DNA from 3 places in the Kitasatospora sp. NBC_00315 genome. Region 2 is predicted to be linked to each of the others. Evidence: riboswitches for the same ligand, from Rfam matches in the RefSeq annotation. Region 2 holds a riboswitch; each other region holds the start of a gene.
The links. Region 2 has a riboswitch for cobalamin ahead of OG823_RS29375 (CbtB-domain containing protein). Riboswitches for the same ligand answer to the same signal wherever they lie in the genome.
Positions count from the first base shown of each region.

Region 1: another riboswitch for cobalamin. It lies ahead of OG823_RS09625 (cobalamin biosynthesis protein); the one in region 2 lies ahead of OG823_RS29375 (CbtB-domain containing protein).
Region 3: another riboswitch for cobalamin. It lies ahead of cobN (cobaltochelatase subunit CobN); the one in region 2 lies ahead of OG823_RS29375 (CbtB-domain containing protein).

Region 1 covers NZ_CP108025.1:2,422,925-2,429,999, reverse strand. The annotation lists gene OG823_RS09635 (putative cobaltochelatase) at 1-181, opposite strand, end outside; gene OG823_RS09630 (cobyric acid synthase) at 233-1,756, opposite strand; gene OG823_RS09625 (cobalamin biosynthesis protein) at 1,753-2,757, opposite strand; cobalamin riboswitch at 2,886-3,082, opposite strand; gene OG823_RS09620 (transcriptional regulator) at 3,393-4,103, shown strand; gene OG823_RS09615 (alpha/beta hydrolase family protein) at 4,415-5,539, shown strand; gene OG823_RS09610 (hypothetical protein) at 5,828-7,075, shown strand, end outside.
Region 2 covers NZ_CP108025.1:6,989,159-6,996,233, forward strand. The annotation lists gene OG823_RS29350 (winged helix-turn-helix transcriptional regulator) at 1-189, shown strand, start outside; gene OG823_RS29355 (methylated-DNA--[protein]-cysteine S-methyltransferase) at 264-812, opposite strand; gene OG823_RS29360 (thioesterase family protein) at 1,109-1,960, opposite strand; gene OG823_RS29365 (metal-sensitive transcriptional regulator) at 2,241-2,507, shown strand; gene OG823_RS29370 (CbtA family protein) at 2,598-3,365, opposite strand; gene OG823_RS29375 (CbtB-domain containing protein) at 3,385-3,600, opposite strand; cobalamin riboswitch at 3,634-3,797, opposite strand; gene OG823_RS29380 (histidine phosphatase family protein) at 3,947-4,600, shown strand; gene OG823_RS29385 (hypothetical protein) at 4,775-4,996, shown strand; partial or broken gene ligD (non-homologous end-joining DNA ligase) at 5,034-5,918, shown strand; gene OG823_RS29395 (DNA ligase) at 6,153-7,010, shown strand.
Region 3 covers NZ_CP108025.1:1,508,197-1,515,271, forward strand. The annotation lists gene OG823_RS06300 (precorrin-2 C(20)-methyltransferase) at 1-225, opposite strand, end outside; gene OG823_RS06305 (precorrin-8X methylmutase) at 222-848, opposite strand; gene cobG (precorrin-3B synthase) at 845-2,146, opposite strand; cobalamin riboswitch at 2,224-2,349, shown strand; gene cobN (cobaltochelatase subunit CobN) at 2,493-6,131, shown strand; gene lnt (apolipoprotein N-acyltransferase) at 6,351-7,075, shown strand, end outside.

The DNA.
Region 1 (7,075 bases), 4.6 Mb from region 2:
CCACGGTGGCGATCGACGGCAGCAGGCCGGCCAGCGCCCGCACCATGGTCGACTTGGCGGTGCCCTTCTCGCCGCGCACCAGCACCCCGCCGACCGCGGGGGAGACCGCGTTGAGCAGCAGTCCGAGCCGCAGGTCGGCCATGCCGACGATCGCGGTGAACGGGTATCGGACGTCACTCATCGGTGTCCCTCTCCTCGGCCGGTCCTTCAACATCCGTACCCGTCAAGCTCTTCACGGCGCACCCGGCGGCACGAACGGCAGCCCGTCGGCCGGGACGCCGCCCTCGATCAGCCGCCACAGCGCGTCGGTGTCGGCATGCTCCGCGATCAGGTCGCCGAGCCGGTCCAGGCGCTGCTCGCGCGCCAGGGCGAACGAGGTGTCCGGCGCCGGCACGAACGCACGGCCGGCCAGCTTCGCGACCTCCCGCAGGAGTTCGCGGCGGAAGCCGTCGTTCTCCAGCACGCCGTGCCAGGTGGTGCCCCAGACCGCGCCGTGCCGGCAGCCGTCCAGGGCCCCGCCGCGGCCGTCCGAGACGAACGGCTCGCCGCCCTCGACGGCGACCACGCCGTGGTGGATCTCGTACCCCGCGACCGGCTGCCCGTACGCCTCGCCGACGGGGCGGGCGAGCACCTTCTCGGCTCCGAAGCGCACCCGGGCGGGCAGCAGCCCGAGGCCCTGGACGGCGCCGGCCCCCGACTCGACCTCGTCCACGATCTCGCCGGCCAGCATCTGGTAGCCGCCGCAGACGCCGAGCACCGGCAGGCCGGCGCCGGCCCGGGCCCGCAGCGCCGGCTCCAGGCCGCGCTCGCGCAGCCAGGCCAGGTCCGCGACCGTCGCCCGGGTGCCGGGCAGGATCACCAGATCCGCGTCGGCCAGCTCCTCGGGCCGGGTGGCCCAGCGGACCAGCACCCCGGGCTCCTGGGCCAGCGCGTCCAGGTCGGTGAAGTTGGACAGCCGGGGAAAGCGCACCACGGCCACCCGCAGCACGTCCGCGCCGTACGGGCCGCGGGCGTCCTCGCGGTCCACCACGGTCGAGAGGTCGAGCGAGTCCTCGGCGTCCAGCCACAGCCCCTTGAGCATCGGCAGGGTGCCGAGCACCGGACGGCCGGTCAGGCCGTGCAGCATCTCCAGGCCGGGCCGCAGCAGCCGGGCGTCGCCGCGGAACTTGTTGACGAACCAGCCGGCCACATGCCGCTGGTCCTCGGCGGAGAGCAGCGCGAGCGTGCCGTACATCGCCGCGAACACCCCGCCCCGGTCGATGTCGCCGACCACGACCACCGGCAGGCCGGCGGCGGTGGCCAGGCCCATGTTGGCGATGTCGCGGTCGCGCAGGTTGATCTCGGCCGGCGAGCCCGCGCCCTCGCAGACCACCACGTCGTAGCGGCCGCGCAGATCGGCCAGGCACTCCAGGGACCGTTCCAGCAGGACGGGCTTGCGCTCGCGGTAGTCCAGCGCGCCGACCTCGGCGACCGCCCGTCCGAGCAGCACCACCTGGCTGCGGCCGTCCGCGCCCGGCTTGAGCAGCACCGGGTTCATCGCCGCCTCCGGCTCGACCCCGGCCGCCTGGGCCTGCATCGCCTGCGCGCGGCCGATCTCGGCGCCGTCGGCCGTGACGAAGGAGTTGAGCGACATGTTCTGCGCCTTGAACGGCGCCACGCTCACACCCTGCCGGGCCAGCCACCGGCAGATCCCGGCGGTGACCACGCTCTTGCCCGCGTCCGAGGTCGTCCCGGCGACCAGCAGTGCGCCACTCAATTCAGGCCACCCTCTCGTTGACCGCCGACGCGTTGACCGCCGACTCGTTGACCGCCGGCCGTGCGGCGGGCGCCGCGCAGCAGGACGTGCCCGGCCACCGTGACGCCGAGGGCGAGCAGGCCGACCCGGCGGGACAGCAGGCAGGCCCGCTCGATGTCGTCCACCCCGACCGGTCGCAGCCCCTCGCCCAGCACCGGCCGGTGCTCGGTGCGCTCGCCGTATCGCAGCGTGCCGCCCAGCCGGACGCCCAGCGCGCCCGCGAAGGCGGCCTCGGCCTGGCCGGCGTTGGGGCTCGGATGGGCGGAGCCGTCCCGCCGCCAGATCTGCCAGGCGGTGGCCGGCCGCGGCGCGGCGCAGACCGTCAGCAGGGCGGTGAGCCGGGCGCCCGGCCAGCCCGCGAGGTCGTCCAGCCGCGCGGAGGCCCAGCCGAAGCGGGCGTGGCGCGGGGAGCGGTGACCGACCATCGCGTCCAGCGTGTTGACCGCGCGGAAGGCGAGCAGGCCGGGCACGCCCGCGAGGGAGCCCCAGACCAGCGCGTTGACCACCGCGTCGGCGGTGTTCTCGGCCACCGACTCCACCACGGCGCGGGCGATCTGCCGCTCGTCGAGCGAACTCGGGTCGCGTCCGCACAGGTGCGGCAGCCGGTCGCGGGCGGCCGCGAGATCGCCCGCGTCGAGGGAGCGTCCGATGGTGCGGGCCTCCCGGGTGAGCGAGGTGCCCCCGAGCACCGTCCAGGTCGCGGCGGCGGTGAGTGCGGCGCGCCCGGCGGGGGAGTGCCGAACCGCGCCCTGGGCCAGCGCGGCGCCGGCCGCGACCGCGCCGACGCAGAGCGCCGTGTAGGCGGCGCCGGCCGCTCGCCGGTCGCGCCAGAGCAGCCGCTCCAGCCGGCCCGCCGCGGTGCCGAAGGCGGCCACCGGGTGGCCGCGGCGGGGGTCGGCGAAGCCGGCGTCGGCGAGGTAGCCGGCGACGGCGCCGAGGGCGAAGGCCGCGCCGCGGTTCAGCCCGCGCACGGCGGGGGCGTGGTGGTGTGGTGGCGCTCTCGGCCGGGGGGCGTCCGGTCCGACGACGGCCGACGGGCGGCCCGGGCAGCCTGCATGGCGTGCGTGTCCTCACTCAGGGTCCGCGCCCTGGATCGACGTACCGGGGGCGAGAGTCTCCTGGCTTCCGGTACGGCACGCCCCCTGGGCCGGTCGCGGGCCCCGAGGGGCGGCTGCGGGCCTGCGGGAACGTGCTCCCCGGTGACAGTGGCGGGACCGCGCCGGATTCGCACCGGCTTCCTCTCCATTTGCCTCCGTTTGGCTGAAGGATCCCATCACGCTGTTCGACCGGGCGTCAACCGAGGCCACGGAGGGTTTGGTCACACGCCGGGCGCGTCGCCGGCACCGGCCCCGCCGCCGGGACCGGCCGCCCGGGCGGCCGCCTGACGGACCGACGGCCGCGCCACCGCCGCCCCGGCCGGGGTGGCGCTACCCGCGTAGTTCCCCTCGGCCGGGGAACCGTCACTACCTCCGAGCGGGGAGCCCGCCGGGCCGAGCGCCCCTGGAGGATTCACCAGTCGCGCCGGGGGGCCCGGTCGCCCGGCTTCGTGCGTTCGGCGACTGGGGCGGCCCGGGCACGGCCCGTACGGTCGACTCCCATGCGACCCAGACAGCCCTCCGCGACGCCGCTGCCCTTCTCGCCGAGGGCGGCCCGGGCGCACCGGGCCGGCCTGGGCCTGACCCCCGCTCAGGTGGCCGAGGGCATGGCCGCGCACGGCGTGCGGTTGCTCCCGGCCCACGTCCTGGGCTGGGAGAGCGGCGAGATCAGGCCGTCGGAGGACGAGTTCATCGCCCTGGCCCGGGCGCTGTGGTGCCCGCCCGTCCAGCTGATGGGCACCCGCCCGGCCTGTCTGCGCGACTTCCGGCTGGCCCGCGAGCTGAGCCGGGAGGAGGCGGCCCGCCGGATCGGGGTGGCGCCCCGGGCCTACCAGGCGGTCGAGGACGGCGGCCAGTGGGGCGGCGACGAGGACCGGACCTACGCCCTGGCCCAGGTACTGGGGCTGACGCTGCGGGACGTGGTGGCGGTGCTCGGGCGCGGGGAGGAGCTCGACCGGCGGCTGCGGCGCGGGGTCGACGGGCGGTGGCAGGCGCAGGTGAAGGCGATCGGGCGGATGGTGCCGGTGCCCGCGCAGACTCTGGGCGCCGTCCTGGCGCAACTGCAGGAGGAGTACCGGGTGACCGGGCACTGGGGCGCCGGCAGCTGGAGCTCCAGTGCCCGGAGCGGGCCCGAGCCGGCCCCGCAGAGCCGTCCGCTCGACGAGCGGTTCTGGGAGCTGATGGCACTGCGCCCCACCGACATACCGGTCTGACCGTCCTCCCGCGCCCTGCGCCCTGCGCCCCGCCCCCTGCCCGTGCCCCCTGCCCCCTGCCCCTGCCCCCTGTCCCCTGCGCCCTGTCCCCTGCGCCCTTGCTCCGCGGGTCCCTTGCTCCGCGGGCCCGCTCGGCTCGGCCCCGCTCGGCCCGGCCGGCCCGGGCCCCCTTCGGGCGCCGCCCGGCGTGCCCCGGACGGCCCCGCACCGGTGGCCGTCCGCCCGCGCGGCGCGTGGACTGGTGTGCGTATGCATCCGGGCCTCGGCCGGCGCCGCGGCACAGCAGCAGGCAGCAGAGCGGGGAGTGGGATATGCGCTGGGGAACCGCGGCCGTCGTGGCGGCCGCCGCGGCCGGGACGGGCATCGCCGTCCTGGCACTCGGACGCAGGGTGTCGGAGCGCGCGGTACATCCCCGCGCCGCCGCGGCGAAGGGCGCAAAGGGCGCGGCGCAGGTGAGGGTGCTGGGCCTGGCCGCCGGACGCGTCGTGCTCACCCCCACCCCGCAGACCACCCGCCCCGGCCGCTACGCCCTGGAGTGGGGCGGCGGGGGGCACGCGGTCGTCGGCGAGGTCCTGCAGAGCGACCGGCAGGGCGTCACCCGTCGGCTGGAGCGCGCCGACAACGGCACGCTGGACATCGGCACGGCCGTCCGGCTCACCCCCCGGGTGTACCTGGGCGACCCGGAGCGCGCGCTCGGGCTGCCCTTCATCGAGACCGCGTCCGAGGGCGAGTCCGGTCCGCTGCCCGCCTGGTACGTGGACGGCAGGCGGGGCACCTGGGTGCTGCTGGTGCACGGGCCGGGCGCCGACCGGCAGCAGACGCTCTGCGCGGTACCGCTGCTGCACCGGCTCGCGCTGCCGGTGCTCTCGGTCACCTACCGGGGGGACGAGGACGCGCCGGCCTCGCCCGACGGGCTCGGCCACTTCGGCGACACGGAGTGGCGCGACGTCGAGGCCGCGATCCGCCTCGCCCTCGACAGCGGCGCGGGCCGGGTCGTCCTCTACGGGTGGTCGCTGGGCGCCACCATGGCCCTGCAGACGGCGGCCCGCTCCGCCTGGGCCTCCGCGGTCAGCGGGCTGATCCTGGACTCGCCGGTGCTGGACCTGCCGGCCACCATCCGCCGGGAGGCGACCGGAGCGGGCGTCAGCGCCCCGCTCGCCGGGCTGGGCGCGCTGGCCGCCGAAGGGCGCTCCAAGGTGGACCTCGCGGACTTCGCCCGGCTGGCCCAGGGCACCGACCTCCAGGTGCCCACCCTGCTGCTGCACGGCACGGAGGACGCGGTCGCCCCCTGGGCCGCCGCCGAACGCCTCGGGAACCGGCGGGCGGACCTGGTCACCCTGCGGCCGGTGCCCGGGGCCGAACACGCCGCCCTGTGGAACGCGAACCCGGCCGGCTACGAGGAGAGCCTGCGCCGCTTTCTCACGCCGCTGCTCTGAACGGCCCCGGCGGCCGGCCGCCGAGCCCCGCAGACGGCTCCCGAGGGCCCGGGCGCTTGCCACGGCCCGGCACTCGCCACGGCCCGGCGCTCCCCACGGCGGGCCGCGCCGGTCGGTGGGCAGCCCGGCCGTCGTACTCCTGTCATGTCACATACATGCCATGTTCACCATCCGACGGCCCGGTTTGCGGGTGGTTGCCCGCTCTTGCGGCCTTCGGCGCCCCGGCTCCCCACAGACTCGCCGAACTCGATGTGACAGAACGCCCGTGCACGGGGAAGACTGCACGGCGTGACGTCTCGGAACCCGCGCGACCGTGATGCCCCGCTCCCGCCGACGATCGGTACCGGCGCGACGGTGACCCGTCTGCCCGGTACGGCCCACCGTCCCGACGGTGCGCGTCCGGGCGCTCCCGGCGCACCCCGCCGCCGTGGCCCCGCACCGGCCCCCGGGCGCGGGCGCGTCCCCGTACCCGAAGGCTTTCCGGCGCCGGCCGAGCTGGCCCCGCTGGCCCGCCGGATGCTCGTCGACGCCGTCCGGATCGCCCGCTGGGCGGGCGAGCTGGAGCAGGTCGACAAGCGCGGCGAGCTGCTGCCCGACGACGCCCGCGCGGCGGGCCGGGCACTGGCCATGACCGTCGGCGCCGCCGCCAAGGCCTGGGGGCAGGCCCTGCTGGTCGGCCTGGTCGAGCCCCGGGACGGCGGCGCGGCGCCCGGCTGGCGCCTGCACGCCTGGGAGCACGACGACGAGGCCGTCGTCCGCGGCTGGTCCGCGCTGTTCGACGCCTGGACCCTGCTGGCCCCGGTGCCGCCGGCCGCCCTGCGCGGGGTCTTCGCCGTGCTCGCGGGACAGGCCGTCGACCAGGCCCCCCAGCTGCTCTCCTTCCTGCACCTGGTGGACGGGCCGGTGGCCGAGAGCGAGCTCATGGAGCTGCTGCGCCGGGGCCTGGACGAGAGACGGCTCGGTGCCGGCGGCGCCACCGCCCTCTCGCCGGTGCCGCACGCCGCCTCCGCCGTCTCGGCCGTGCGCGGCACCTGCCGTGAGCCGCAGGTCGACACCCCGTCCGCGCCCTCCGACGTCGCCGCCGTGCTGGACTGGATGCTCGACGGCCTGGCCGCCGTCGGCGCCGTGGTCCGCCGGGACGAGGCGGCCGAACTCTCCCGCCTCGGGCACTGGGCCGTGCGAGCCAAGCTGGAGGAGATCTGCACCGTCGCGCAGACCGCCGCCGGGCACATCGAGCAGAGCGCCCGTGAGCTCCTCAACGCCTGCGCCGACTACTCGCCGGGCCCGGCTCGCGCGGAGTACCGGGCCTGGGTCGCGGCCCGTCCGGTGGACCGCGCCGTCGCCGAGCTGCTGGACGCCGCGCAGGGCGAGGACGCGCTGGTGCGCGGCCTGGCCTTCGAGGCGCTGCGGGTGGCCGGCGGCACCGCCGAGCAGGCCGTCCGGGCCGCCGTCGACGAGCCCGTGCTGCGGCCCTACGCACTGCTCTGGCTGGCCGAGCAGTCGGACGAGGAGAGCGTCTCCCCGGCCGACGTGCTG
Region 2 (7,075 bases):
CACGCCTCCTGCGGTACCCGGCTCGACCCGGCCGGTGCCTGCCCCCGCTGCGGCGCCTTCGTGCCACCCGAGGACGTGACGGTACGCGAGGGGCCGGGCGCCGACCCGGCGCTGCGGCGGGATCCGGTCTCCAGGGCCCTCGCCGGACCGCACCGGCTGCTCACCCCGATCGAGCCGGCCACCGAGTAGCGGGGCGGGCGGCCGGCCCCGTCCGGCCCGCGCCGCGCCACGCCGTCAGGAGCGTGCCCCCGGCCCGGGCCGCGTCAGACGGCTGTGGCGGGCCGCCCGCCGACGGGCAGGGCGCGCTCGTGCTCCAGCAGCGCCTGCTTGCGGTGCAGCCCGCCGCCGTAGCCGGTGAGGCTGCCGTCGGCGCCGACCACCCGGTGGCAGGGCACGATGACGCCGAGCGGGTTCCTGCCGTTGGCCAGCCCGACCGCCCGGGCCGCCGTCGGCCGGCCGATGTGATCGGCGAGCTCCCCGTACGACCAGGTCCGCCCGTACGGGATCTCGCGCAGGGCGGCCCACACCCGCTGCTGGAAGGGCGTCCCGTGCAGCGTCAGCGGGAGGTCGAAGGTCTCGCGCCGCCCGGCGAAGTACTCGTCCAACTGCCGCGCGGCCGCAGCGAACGGAGCGCCGTCGGGCTCCGGGCTCCGGGCGCCGAAGGCGGCCTCATCGGGCCGGTGCCGCTGGGCCTCCATGTAGAGGCCGACCAGGCACTCGCCCTCGGCCACCAGGGTCAGCGGGCCGTACGGGCTGTCCAGGACGGCATGGGTGCGGGCTCGGGCACGCGGATCGGTGCTGGAGCGGCTCATCGGGATCTCTCCGTTCGGGCGGCGCCGGCCGTGGCGTGGTGGGCCGGGTGGCCCCGCGTCGGCGGGCGGCTTCGTGCGTCCGTCCAGCATGGTCGCGGTCGGGGTGGGCGGGCTGGCGGTTTTGCGACGTCAGGGCCCCGCGAGCCCGACTGCTCCGGTGCCGGTGCCGGTGCCGGTGTCGGTGCCGGTGGCGGTGGCGGTGGCGGTGTCGGTGCTGGTGTCGGTGTCGGTGGCGGTGGCGGTGGCGGCGTCGGTGCCTGCCTTCAGCCGCCCGCCGGGAGGCGCCGCCGGCCGGGTCAGCGCTCCGCCACCAGCAGGGTCTGCAGGATCCTGCCGCAGTCACCGGTCCGGTCGTCGAGCTGTCCCGACGCCAGTCCGGAACCTCCGGGGCTGGCGGCGGTCGCGGCGCGCACGCAGAACCACTCGCCGACCGGATCGCGGTGCAGCGCGAGCGTGACGTCGGTGTTGATCACCAGCCGTCGGACGTGGTCGAGCTCGAAGGCCACCGCCCAGCAGCTGTCGGCCAGGGTGAGCGCCCGGGTCAGCGGGGTGTCGCTCTCGCCCGCCACCAAGGGGATGCGCTGGCGTCCCCAGGCCGTCCCCGGCCCGGAGCTGTCGAACCCCCGGCCCGGTTCGAACCGCCACTCGGTGGCGGCGAGGTAGCCGTCGGGGTGGGCGCCGGTCATGGTGGGCGCCGGCCTGCGCCCCGGAAGTGGCAGCGGTGGCGGCCCGGGCACCGGGCGCAGCGCGGGCGTGTCGGCCGGGCTCGCGACCATCCGCCAGGCCCGGGCGAGCAGCACCGGCCGGCCGTCGGAGGTGATCTCGCCCTCCAGCAGCTCGGTGCGCCCGCCGCCGCGTACGGTCCGCACGGCGACCTCCAGCTCGCCCACCGGCACCGGATACGGCAGCTCCACGGTGATCCGGGCGATCCGCAGGCCCGGCCGGGCCGCGTGCCGCTCCAGCGCCCGGCCCAGCAGCGCCGAGGGCGGGCCACCGTGCTGGGTCTTCGGACTCCACGGTCCGGCGGTGGCCGCCGTGCTCTCGTAGCGGCCCGGCCCCAGCGGCCGGTAGAAGGCCTCGGGCAGCGGCGCCGGTGCCCGGCCGGCTGCCGGATCCGGCGTCGGTTCGGGCGTCGGCGCAGCGGTCATCTGTGAGCTCCTTCACCGGATCCTGGGCGTCCGCGCGGGCTTGACGGTGCCTCATGCACCCCCGTGCACGGGGGCCCGGCCCGCGTCGCGGCACCGGCTCCCACAGTACGCCCGCCCGACACCACGGCCGCCCGGTCGCTTCGTCCGGTCGCTTCGTCCGGTTCCTCGGTGCGTGCAAACCGCCGCTCTCCCGGTGCGCCCTGGAGACCGACCGCGCCAAGGGTCGGTCGGCCCGATACCCCAGGGGGTACGATGGGTGCACACCACGAGGAGGAGCGACATGACTGTGGACGAGGAGGCCGTCGGCGCCGTCCTGAACCGCCTGCGGCGCGCCCAGGGGCAGCTCAACGGGGTGATCGCGATGATCGAGGCCGGCCGCGACTGCAAGGACGTCGTCACCCAACTCGCCGCGGTCTCAAGGGCGCTGGACCGAGCCGGGTTCAAGATCGTGGCGAGCGGGATGCGGCAGTGCCTGGCCACCGCCGACGGGGAGGCCCCGCCGATGACCGAGGCCGAACTGGAGAAGCTGTTCCTCGCCCTGGCCTGATCCGGGCTCGGCGGCAGGAGACGCCGAAGGCCGGTGGACGCGGCGTGAGGTCGCGTCCACCGGCCTTCTCGGACCGTGCGGTCGTGCGGGTCAGACGGCGCCGGTGACGGCCTCCGGCGCGCCGGAGCGCTCGGCGGCCGGGGCCGGCCTCGGCACCAGCAGGCGTTCGGCCAGGTACCCGAAGAGCAGGCCGAAGGATGCCCAGAGGGTCAGTTGGATGGCGAGCGCGGACAGTCGGAACTGCCACAGCAGGGTGGCCGAGAAGTCCTCCGGCACCTCGTTGATCGCCGGGAGGAACACGTACGCCAGGCCGACGGCGGCACCGAAGGCGACGATCGCCGCCGCGGTGGCGTTCCAGTTGCCCAGGCGGGGCGCCAGCCGCTTGCCGACGATCACCGCCGCGACCGCCAGCAACACGCTGAGCAGCATCATCAGGAAGTACAGCGTGGTGCGTTCGCCGATCGTCGCGGGATCGCCGATGGACGGCGGGTTGGCCGGGTACTTGAGGAACGGCACCAGGTAGACCGCGACCAGCGCCGCACCGGAGAGCAGGGCGGCGGTGGCACGCGGGCCGAAGCGGCCGATCCGGCCGAGTGCGAAGCAGTAGCCCAGTGCGGCCAGACCGCCGAGCGACACGCCGTAGACGAGAACGCCCGTGGCCAGCCCGGCAGTTGACTGGAGGGCCCGGCTGACGAGCTCGACCTCGCCGTGGTCGTGGCTGTGCGCCTCCTCGAAGGCGATCGCCGCGTCCACGTGCGGTTCGCCCATCAGGTAGGCGACCACCAGGGCGAGCAGCCCCGCGCCGAGGCCCGCGAGCATGCCGCGGACCAGCAGGGATCTGACAGTTGTGGAGTTCATGCGCAGGGTTCCCCCGGGATCAGTGGCAGGGGAAACCGAGCAGGTGGCGGCCGTCGTGCACCCATTCGTGGACGCTCGCGCCGGAGATGAGGGAGGTGGCGCCCTGCTCGGCGCCGACGAAGTAGATCAGTGCCAGCATCAGGATGCCGAAGAACACCGCCCAGGGCAGGATCGCCTTGACGGGCAGGGTCAGAGGGGCGGCCGGAACGGCCGTGGGGGCAGCGGTGTGCGCCATGATCAGGACCTCCTCGGGAACTCGCGTCCCGCTAGATGGTGCAGAGACGACGGCATCGGGTCTGACTCCCCGACAGGCACCTCCCAGGTGGGCGGTTCCGCGGGCTTACAGTGGCGCGACCGTGCCGGATTCTCACCGGACTTCCGTCATACCGTCGTCGTATCGGGCTCGAAGGTACCGTCTGCGGGCGGGCCCGCCAAGGGCGCGCGACCGCCCGGCCGGGTCACGCCCCCGGCCGACGGGCGCCCCGAGCGCCGGGTGTACGGAGCGACTCGGGTCCACGGCAACGGAGTTGGACAGAACGGAGAGAGCCTTGACGGTACGCGTGAGCTTGGTCTCAGCAGCGATGAGCACGGCGCTGCGGGAGGCGCGCTTCGACGCCGACGGGCCGTTGGACCCGGTCGGCCTGCGGCAGGCCCGGGACGCCGCGCCGGCCTTCCCGGCCGGCCGGCACGCCCTCAGTTCGCCGTCCGCCCGCTGCGCGGCGACGGCCGGGGCGCTCGGCCTGAAGGCGGATCCGGTGCCCGGGCTCGCCGGCTGCGCGATGGGGCGCTGGACCGGGCGGACGCTCACGGAGGTGGCCGCCGTCGAGCCGGACGCGCTGGCCGGCTGGCTCGCCGACCCGGCCGTCGCCCCGCACGGCGGGGAGAGCCTGCTGGAGTTCCTCGCCCGGGTCGGATCATGGCTGGACGGGCTCACCTCGGACCGGCTCGCCTCGGACCGGCTCGCCACGGACCGGCTCGCCACGGACCGGCTCACTACGGACGGAACGAGTACGGACGGAACGCGTACGGACGAAGCCGGCTCCGCCGTGCGCGGGCCACTGCTCGCCGTGGTCGAGCCCGACGTGGTCCGGGCCGCGGTGCTGCACGCACTGGGCGTACCCGGGCCCGCCTTCTGGCGCCTGGACGTCCGGCCGCTCTCCGTCACCGAGCTGAGCGGCCGGGCCGGACGGTGGAACGTGCGGTGCGGTGGCCCGGCCGACGGGGCGGCCGGCTGAGCCGGCGGTGAGGTCTGCGTGCGGTCGGGACGGGACGGGACGGGGACGGAGACGGGGGCACGCGGTCCGTCCGTCCCCCGGTTGGCCGATCGGGATGGCGACGGACCGGCGCCGGCCGGAGCCTGGGTGGCATCGACCCCGCCCGTGCGACCGTTCCCGTGAAGGAGCCCCGCCATGACCGTCACCGCCGACCTCGACAAGGTCCTGGACAAGAAGTACGAGAACCTGAGCCTGCCGGAGGTGCTGGACGCCCCGGTCGCCGCGCTGGCCGGGGTCACCGACGCCCACGGCGAGGCGCTCGCCGCGCTGAAGATCAAGACCGTCGGCGACCTCGGCCGCAACAAGTACGTCCGCTGGGCGGTGGCCATGGCCGACCTCCAGGACCGGACCCACTGACCGCCGCTCACGACGCCCGGCCCGGTCGGCGGTCGCCGTGCCGGTGACGGTGGTCGAGGGGCGCCGGCTCTCGCTGTCCCATCTGGAGAAGGTCTACTTCCCGCAGACCGGGACGCTCAAGGGAGAGGTGCTCCGCTACTACGCCGAGGTGCAGTCCGCCCTGCTGCCGCATCTGCGGGACCGGCCGCTCTCCTTCCTGCGCTGCCCCGAGGGCGTGGAGGGAGAGCGCTTCTTCGCCAAGAGCCCGCCGGCGGGCACCCCCGGCTGGGTGCGCACCGCCGAGGTGCCCAGCAGCGCCGGGGGTCTGCGGCAGGTGCTGATCGAGGACGCGGCCGCGCTGATCTGGGCGGCCAACCTCGGCTGCGTCGAACTGCACGTACCGCAGTGGCACGCCGCGCGGCCCGCCGTGGCCGACCGGCTGGTGCTCGACCTCGATCCGGGCGACGGCGCCGACATCCTGACCTGTCGCGCCGTCGCCGGGCTGCTGCGCGAGCGCCTCGCCGCCGACGGTCTGACCTGCTGGGTGAAGACCTCCGGTTCCAAGGGCCTGCACCTGCTGGTGCCGATCACCCCCACGCCCAGCGCGGACGTCTCCGCCTATGCGAAGGCCGTGGCGGCAGAGCTGGAGCGGGAGCATCCGGAGCTGGTGGTGCACACCATGGCCAAGGCGCGCCGGGTCGGCCGGGTCCTGGTCGACTGGTCCCAGAACGCCGCCAGGAAGACCACCGCCGCCCCGTACACCGTTCGGGCCCGGCCCCGCCCGACCGTCTCCACGCCGATCGGCTGGGAGGAGCTCGACCGGGCCGCCGGCGCGGAGGACCTCGTGTTCACCATCGCCGACCTGCCGGACCGGATCCGCGCCCTCGGGGACCTGCTCGCGCCGCTGCTGCTGCCCTCGCACGCCCGCCCGCTGCCGGGAGGCGCCGTCCCGGCCCGGGCTCCGGAACCGGCGCCCGCACCGGGCGGACGGGCGGGATCGAGGAAGGTGGCCGCAGCGGGGGAGCCGGGAACGGCGGGATCGAGGAAGGCGGCCGCAGCGGGGGAGCCGGGAACGGCGGAGCCGCCGGCACCGGAGCAGCCGCCGGGAACGCCGGACCCGGCGCGGCCGCCGCGATCGCCCACGCCGTCGGCCCCGCTGGAGCCGCCCGTCGACGTGATGCGCCCGGCCGCCGTGCCGGAACTGCCGCCGGAGGACGGACTCGGCGGCGCCGGGGTGGTCTACGAGCTCAAGCTGGACGGGTTCCGCTGCGTCGCGTTCGCCCGCGGCGGACGCGCTCCCTACCTGCAGTCGCGCTCCGGCCGCGATCTCGGCGCCGACTTCCCGTCCATCGCCGCCGCCGTCGGCCGGCTGCCCGACGGGCTCGTCCTGGACGCCGAGCTGGTCGCCTGGCGGGACGGGCGGTTCGCCTTCGAGGAACTGCTGCGCACACCCGCCGCCCGCGAGGCGGACCAGGTCGTGCTGGGCCTGATCGCCTTCGACGTGCTCGCGCTGCCCGGGGGCCGGGACGTGCGCCGGCTGCCGCTGGCGGAGCGTCGCCGACTGCTCGCCCAGGTGCTGGACGGCGTGCCGCCGCCCGTCCAGGCCGTCCTGGCGACCACCGACCGGGCCGAGGCGCTGGCCTGGGTCGGCCGGCTGGCCGGGACGGGGGTCGAGGGCATCGTCTGCAAGAGCGTCGCCTCGGCCTATCGCGCCAGGGGCGCCGGGCAGGTCTGGGTGAAGTACCGCCCCGGCGACACCCTGGACGCGACCGTCACCGCGCTGACGGGCACCCCCACCCGGCCCCGGGCCCTGCTGCTGCGCCTGGCGGACGGCAGCACCGCGCTCAGCTCGCCGCAGCTCACGCCCGCCCAGGCACGCCGGGTCGCCGAGGCGGTCGCCGGAGCGCTGGGGGAGCCCCGGGAGGACCCGGAGCACGGGACGCTCCACCCACTGCGGACCCCGCTGCGGGCCGAGATCACGATCGGTACCGGCCGGGCGGCCCGGGCCCGCTTCGTGCGGCTCCGCGGCGACTGAGCCCGGCCCGCAAGTGACTGAGCCAGACCCGCGAGCGGGTACGCCCGACCCGCCAGCGGGTACGC
Region 3 (7,075 bases), 5.5 Mb from region 2:
CGTGAGCGGGTAGACCAACTGCTCCTCTATCTGACCGTCCGTCAGATAGCGCTCGGCGATCGAGCGGGCGATCGAGCGGCCGTGCCGGGCACTGTGGTAGGCCACCACGTCGGCCTTGCCGATGAGTTCGGCGGCGCGGACGGTGACCAGCGACGGGTCACCCGGGCCCAGACCCACCCCGTAGAGCCGGCCGGGGCCGCCTGTCGTCGACTGAGGCTGCGTCACTCTTCTTCACTCGCAATCGCGTTGATGGCGGCGGCGGCCATGGCACTGCCGCCACGGCGGCCCCGGACCACCAGATGCTCCAGGGCGCTGGGGTGTTCGGCCAGGGCCTGCTTGGACTCGGCGGCGCCGATGAAGCCGACCGGGACGCCGATCACGGCGGCCGGGCGGGGCGCGCCCGCCTCGATCAGCTCCAGCAGCCGGAAGAGCGAGGTCGGCGCGTTGCCGACGGCGACCACCGCGCCCTCCAGCCGGGGCAGCCACAGCTCCATCGCGGCGGCGCTGCGGGTGTTGCCCATCTTCCTCGCCAGCTCGGGGACGGAGGGGTCGGAGAGCGTGCAGAGCACCTCGTTGCCGGCGGGCAGCCGCTTGCGGGTCACCCCGCTGGCGACCATCGAGACGTCACACAGGATCGGGGCGCCGGCGCGCAGCGCCCGGCGCGCGTCGGCGACCACGTTCGGGGACCAGAGCAGGTCCCGCACCAGGTCGGTCATGCCGCACGCGTGGATCATGCGCACCGCGACCTGGGAGACGTCGGCGGGCAGACCCGCCAGATCGGCCTCGGCCCGGATGGTGGCAAAGGACTCGCGGTAGATGGCCGCCCCGTCCCTCTCGTACTCGATCACTTCGTCCTCCGGGCCCGGGCCACTGCGTCGGGCATCTGTTGCGTTGTCGTTGACTGAGAGGCGGACGGAGCGTGCGGGCGGCGTACCGCCACCTCGTACCCGTCCCCCGTGGCGAGCACGTCCACCCACTCCCCCGCCGGGTGCCCGCACCGCCGCGCGCACCCGGACCAGTGCACGGGCAGCAGGCGCGCCCCGGGCCCGGCGGGCGGCCCGGCGGCCGCCAGCGCGCGCGCCGCGTCGCCGCGGACGTCCGCCAGCGACTTCGCGCAGCCCGGCGTCCCGGTGCAGGCCATCGCCAGCTCCCAGGGCGAGTGCGGATCCAGGCCCAGCCCGGCGGCCGACAGCCGCCCGGCCCACTCGCGGGCGCCGTCCGGCGCCAGTCCGGGCAGGACCACGCCGCGCCAGGGGGTCACCCGGAGCTCACCGGCGCCCTGCTCCGCCGCCCGGGCGAGCAGCCGCCACGCCCCGGCCGGCGCGCGCCCGAAGCGCAGGCCCGCCGAGAGCGCGTGCCGTCCGTCGGGCCCGGGCACCGGACCGGCCTGCGGCAGCGTCCCCGCGAGCGCCGGCAGCGGCGCGGCGACGAGGCCGGGCACGGTGAGCCGGGTGCCGTCCGGGTCCGCCTCGCGGATCCGCCAGGCCCCGGTGCCGGTGGCCCCGAGCAGCGCGAGGAAGGCCCCGGCGGCGGCCAGCGCCGCAGCGACGGCCTCGCCGGCCGGCACCCGCAGCGCACCGGTGGCACGGCCGAGGCGCAGGAGTGCCCCGCCGCCCGGCGCTGCGATCAATGTCACATCGGCGTCGAGCCCGGCGACGTCGCCCCGGCCGTCGTCGAGCGCGAAGAGGAATCGGCCGGAGAGGGCGGCGGACCAGTCGGCGGCGCACAGCGCCGCGTCCAGTTCGCGGGCCCAAATCGTCACGTCCGCAGACCCGTTGCCGTCGAGGCCGGCGAGCGGCGTGGCGACGATGTTGCGGATCCGCTCGTGCCGCTCGGAGGGCAGCAGTCCGGCCGCGCGCAGCCGGTCGCCGAGCTCCGGACCGCAGCCCTCGGACAGGCCGCGCAGTTGGACGTTGCCGCGCGAGGTGGTCTCCAGCCGGCCGTCACCGAGCGCCTCTGCGGCGTCGGCCAGCACATCCGCCTGACGGAACGTCAGGAGACCACCGGGCAGGCGTACTCGGGCGAGCGCGCCGTCGTCGGCCGTATGTAGGCGAAGGGCCCCCGGGCACGCGTCCTCGCGCGCCCGGCCGGGCCCGCCGGGGCCCGGTTCCGCGGGGTCGGGTGAGGGTGACATGGCCGCGAGCATACCCAGGAACCGCCCCGGGACTCTGTCCCGTGGATCACCTGTACCGCCTACTATGCTCCCGGGCGGATCCTTCGGGGTCCGCTCACGCCAGAGACGGCGCAAAGGGGAGGAAACCGGTGCAAACCCGGTGCGGTCCCGCCACTGTGACCACGGTTCACCAGCCGTGGGAGCCAGGAACTCCTGCCGTCCCGACTCCGCCTGCCCCCGGCAGGAGGTACCCCCACGGGGCGCGGACCCCGAGGAAGGCTCCACCTATGCGCCGCCGCACGCCTGTGCCCGGGCTCCCGCCCGCGGCCACGCCCATGGCTCTGCCCCTGCCCGCCCACGAGGCCGGGAGGGCCTTCGCGTGATCCTGCTTCTGTCGACCTCGGACACCGACCTGCTGAGCGCCCGCGCCGCCGCGGGACCGGTCCCCTTCCGGCTGGGCAACCCGGCCCGGCTCACCGCGGACGACCTCCCCGGCCTGCTGGAGGACACCGATCTGGTGGTCGTCCGCCTGCTCGGTGGCCGCCGGGCCTGGCAGGAGGGCCTGGACGCGCTGCTGGCCGGCCCCCGCCCGGTGATCGTGCTCACCGGCGAACAGGCGCCGGACGCCCAGCTGATGGAGCTCTCCACCGTCCCGGCCGGGATCGCCGCCGAGGCGCACGCCTACCTCGCGCACGGCGGCCCGGCCAACCTCGCCGAGCTCGGCGCCTTCCTCTCCGACACCGTGCTGCTCACCGGCCACGGCTTCGCCGCCCCGGCGTCGGCCCCCGAGTGGGGCCCGCTGGAGCGCACCCCGAGCGCCGGGAACGCCGACGGCCCGGTGATCGCGGTGCTCTACTACCGGGCCCACCACATGAGCGGCAACACCGCCTTCGTCGAGACGCTGTGCCGGGCCATCGAGGACAAGGGCGCCCGCCCGCGCCCGCTGTACTGCTCCTCGCTGCGCGGCGCGGAGGCCGAGCTGCTGGCGGAGCTGGGGCAGGCCGACGCGATCGTCACCACCGTGCTGGCGGCCGGCGGCACCCGCCCCGCCGACGCCTCGGCCGGCGGCGACGAGGAGGCCTGGGACGCGGGCGCGCTGGCCGCGCTCGACCGCCCGATCCTGCAGGCCCTCTGCCTCACCTGGTCGCGCGCCGCCTGGGAGGCCAGCGACGACGGCCTGTCCCCGCTGGACACCGCCACCCAGGTCGCCGTGCCCGAGTTCGACGGCCGCCTGATCACCGTCCCGTTCTCGTTCAAGGAGCTGGACGAGGACGGCCTGACCGTCTACGCCGCGGACCCGGAGCGGGCCGCCCGGGTGGCCGGCATCGCGGTGCGGCACGCCCGGCTGCGGTACATCCCGGCCGCCGAGCGACGGTTGGCGCTGGTGCTGTCCGCGTACCCGACCAAGCACGCCCGGGTCGGCAACGCGGTCGGGCTGGACACCCCCGCCAGCGCGATCCGCCTGCTGGAGCGGCTGCGGGCGGAGGGCATGGACCTCGGCCCGCTGGACGGCCCGGACGCCCTGCCCGGTCTCGCACCCGCGCCCGAGGGCGACGAGAGCCACGAGGGCGACGCGCTGATCCACGCGCTGATCGCGGCCGGCGGCTACGACCAGGACTGGCTGACCGAGGACCAGCTCTCCCGCAACCCCGTGCGGATCCCCGCCGCCGACTACCGCCGCTGGTACGCCGAGCTGCCCGAGGGCCTGCGCGAGCAGGTCGAGCGGCACTGGGGCCCGGCCCCGGGCGAGCTGTACGTGGACCGCAGCCGCAACCCCGAGGGCGACATCGTGCTGGCCGGCCTGCGCGCCGGGAACCTGCTGGTGCTGATCCAGCCGCCGCGCGGCTTCGGAGAGAACCCGGTGGCCATCTACCACGACCCGGACCTGCCGCCCTCGCACCACTACCTGGCCGCCTACCGCTGGATCGCGGCCGCCCGGGAGGACGGCGGTTTCGGCGCCGACGCCGTCGTCCACCTGGGCAAGCACGGCAACCTGGAGTGGCTGCCCGGCAAGACCGCCGCGCTCTCCGCCGACTGCGGTCCGGACGCCGCGCTCGGCGACCTGCCGCTGGTCTACCCCTTCCTGGTGAACGACCCGGGCGAGGGCACCCAGGCCAAGCGCCGCGCGCACGCCACCCTGGTCGACCACCTGGTGCCGCCGATGGCCCGCGCCGAGAGCTACGGCGACATCGCGCGCCTGGAGCAGCTGCTCGACGAGCACGCCAACATCGCCGCGATGGACCCGGCCAAGCTGCCGGCCGTCCGGGCCCAGATCTGGACACTGATCCAGGCCGCCCGCCTGGACCACGACCTCGGTCTGGACGAGCGTCCCGAGGACGACGGCTTCGACGACTTCCTGCTGCACGTCGACGGCTGGCTCTGCGAGGTCAAGGACGCCCAGATCCGCGACGGCCTGCACGTACTGGGCCAGGCGCCGGCCGGCACCGACCGGGTGAACATCGTGCTCGCCATCCTGCGGGCCCGCCAGATCTGGGGCGGCGTCAGCGCGCTGCCGGGCCTGCGCGAGGCGCTCGGCCTGGACGAGTCCGCACCCACCCTGGGCGCCGCCGACGCGGCCGAGGCGAAGGCCCGTGAACTGGTCGAGGCGATGGAGGCCGAGGACTGGGCCCCCGAGGCCGTCGAGAAGACCGCCGCCGGGCTGCCGCCGGCCGTCGCCGAGGTGCTGGACTTCGCCGCCCGCCAGGTCGTCCCGCGTCTGGCCGCGACCACCGACGAGCTGGACGCCGTGCTGCACGCGCTCGGCGGCGGCTTCGTCAAGGCCGGCCCCTCCGGATCGCCGCTGCGCGGGCTGGTCAACGTGCTGCCGACCGGCCGCAACTTCTACTCCGTCGACCCGAAGGCGGTGCCCAGCCGGCTCGCCTGGGAGACCGGGCAGGCGCTGGCCGCCTCGCTGGTCGATCGCTACCGGGCGGACAACGACGGCGCCTTCCCGCCCTCGGTCGGTCTCTCGCTCTGGGGCACCAGCGCGATGCGCACGGCCGGCGACGACATCGCGGAGGCCTTCGCGCTGCTGGGTGTGCGCCCGGTCTGGGACGACGCCTCGCGCCGGGTCACCGGCCTGGAGCCGATCGGGCTCGCCGAGCTCGGCCGCCCGCGCATCGACGTGACGCTGCGGATCTCCGGCTTCTTCCGGGACGCCTTCCCGCACGTGGTCAACCTGCTGGACGACGCGGTGCGCCTGGCCGCCCGCCAGGAGGAGGCGGAGGAGGACAACTTCGTCCGCGCCCACGTCCAGGCGGATCTCGCGGTGCACGGCGACGAGCGCAAGGCCACCGTCCGGGTGTTCGGCTCCCGCCCGGGCACCTACGGCGCCGGTCTGCTCCAGCTGATCGACAGCCGGGACTGGCGCACCGACGCCGACCTGGCCGAGGTCTACACGGTCTGGGGCGGCTACGCCTACGGCCGCGACCTCGGGGGCCGCCCGGCCCGCGAGGAGATGGAGACCGCGTACAAGCGGATCACCGTGGCCGCGAAGAACACCGACACCCGCGAGCACGACATCGCGGACTCGGACGACTACTTCCAGTACCACGGCGGCATGGTGGCCACCGTCCGGGCGCTCACCGGCAAGGCACCGACCGCGTACATCGGCGACTCGACCCGCCCGGAGAGCGTCCGCACCCGGACGCTGACCGAGGAGGCGGCCCGGGTCTTCCGCGCCCGGGTGGTGAACCCGCGCTGGATCGAGGCGATGCGCCGGCACGGTTACAAGGGCGCCTTCGAGATGGCGGCGACCGTCGACTACCTCTTCGGCTACGACGCCACCACCGGCGTCGTCGCCGACTGGATGTACGAGAAGCTCACCCAGGAGTACGTGCTCGATCCCACCAACCGCGAGTTCCTGGCGGGCGCCAACCCCTGGGCCCTGCACGGGATCAGCGAGCGGCTGCTGGAGGCGGCCGGCCGGGGGCTGTGGGCCGAGCCCGACCCGGAACTGATCGAGCAGCTGCAGGCCGCGTTCCTGGAGTCCGAGGGCGACCTGGAGGGCGAGGGCTGACCTCCGCTCCCACCCGGCTCCGCCGCCCCGACCCGCCGTGGTCGGGGCGGCGGCGTCGTTGCGGGTCCGCACGGCGTCGCGCTCGGTACGGGGCAGGACCGTGACCGGAGCCCCGAGCCCCGAGCAGGAGCGGGCCGAGGACCGCGGAGCCGTCGCCGGATCCGCCGGAACCGGCCACGCGATCTGGTGACATGCACCCGGGGAGCGGACAATCGGAGGATGTCGCTCCGAACAGCTCTGACCCAGCCGGCCCGTTACGCCTCACTGGTGGCCGGCGCCGTTCCGGTGCTGTGCTTCCCCGCCGCCGGGCTCGGCGCGCTGGCCTGGGTCTGTCTGGTGCCCGGGCTGCTGCTGATGCAGCGCGCGCCCGGCGCGCGGGAGGCGGCCGTCCGGGGCTGGTGGTTCGGCGCCGGCTTCATCCTCACCGCGATGTACTGGCTCATCCCCTCGATCGGTCCCGCACTGCCGGTGCTGGCGCTGCTGTTCGGCGCGCTCCAGTCCGCGGTCGGCCTCGCGGTGTGGCTGCTGCTGCGCCCACCGGTGACGGCCCGGCGGGCGCTGGCCGCGCTGGTGGTCGTGCCCTGCGTCTGGGTCACCGCCGAGTTCGCCCGTTCCTGGCACGCGCTCGGCGGCCCCTGGGCCCTGCTCGGCGCCACCCAGTGGCAGCACCCCGCCGTGCTCGCACTGGCCTCGGCCGGCGGGGTCTGGCTGGTCAGCGCCGCCGTGGTGGCGGCCAACACGGCGGTGGTGGTGGTGCTGTGCGCCCGGGTGTGGCCGGTGCGCGCGCTGGCGGCCGGCGCCGGAGCCCTGGTCGTGCTGACCGGCCCGCTGCTGTTCGCCCTGCGCACGCCACCGGCCCGGGACGGCCACGCGACGGTCGCGCTGGTCCAGCCGGGCATCGTGCAGGACGCCGGGCAACGCCTGGACGCGAGCGCCCGGGCCAC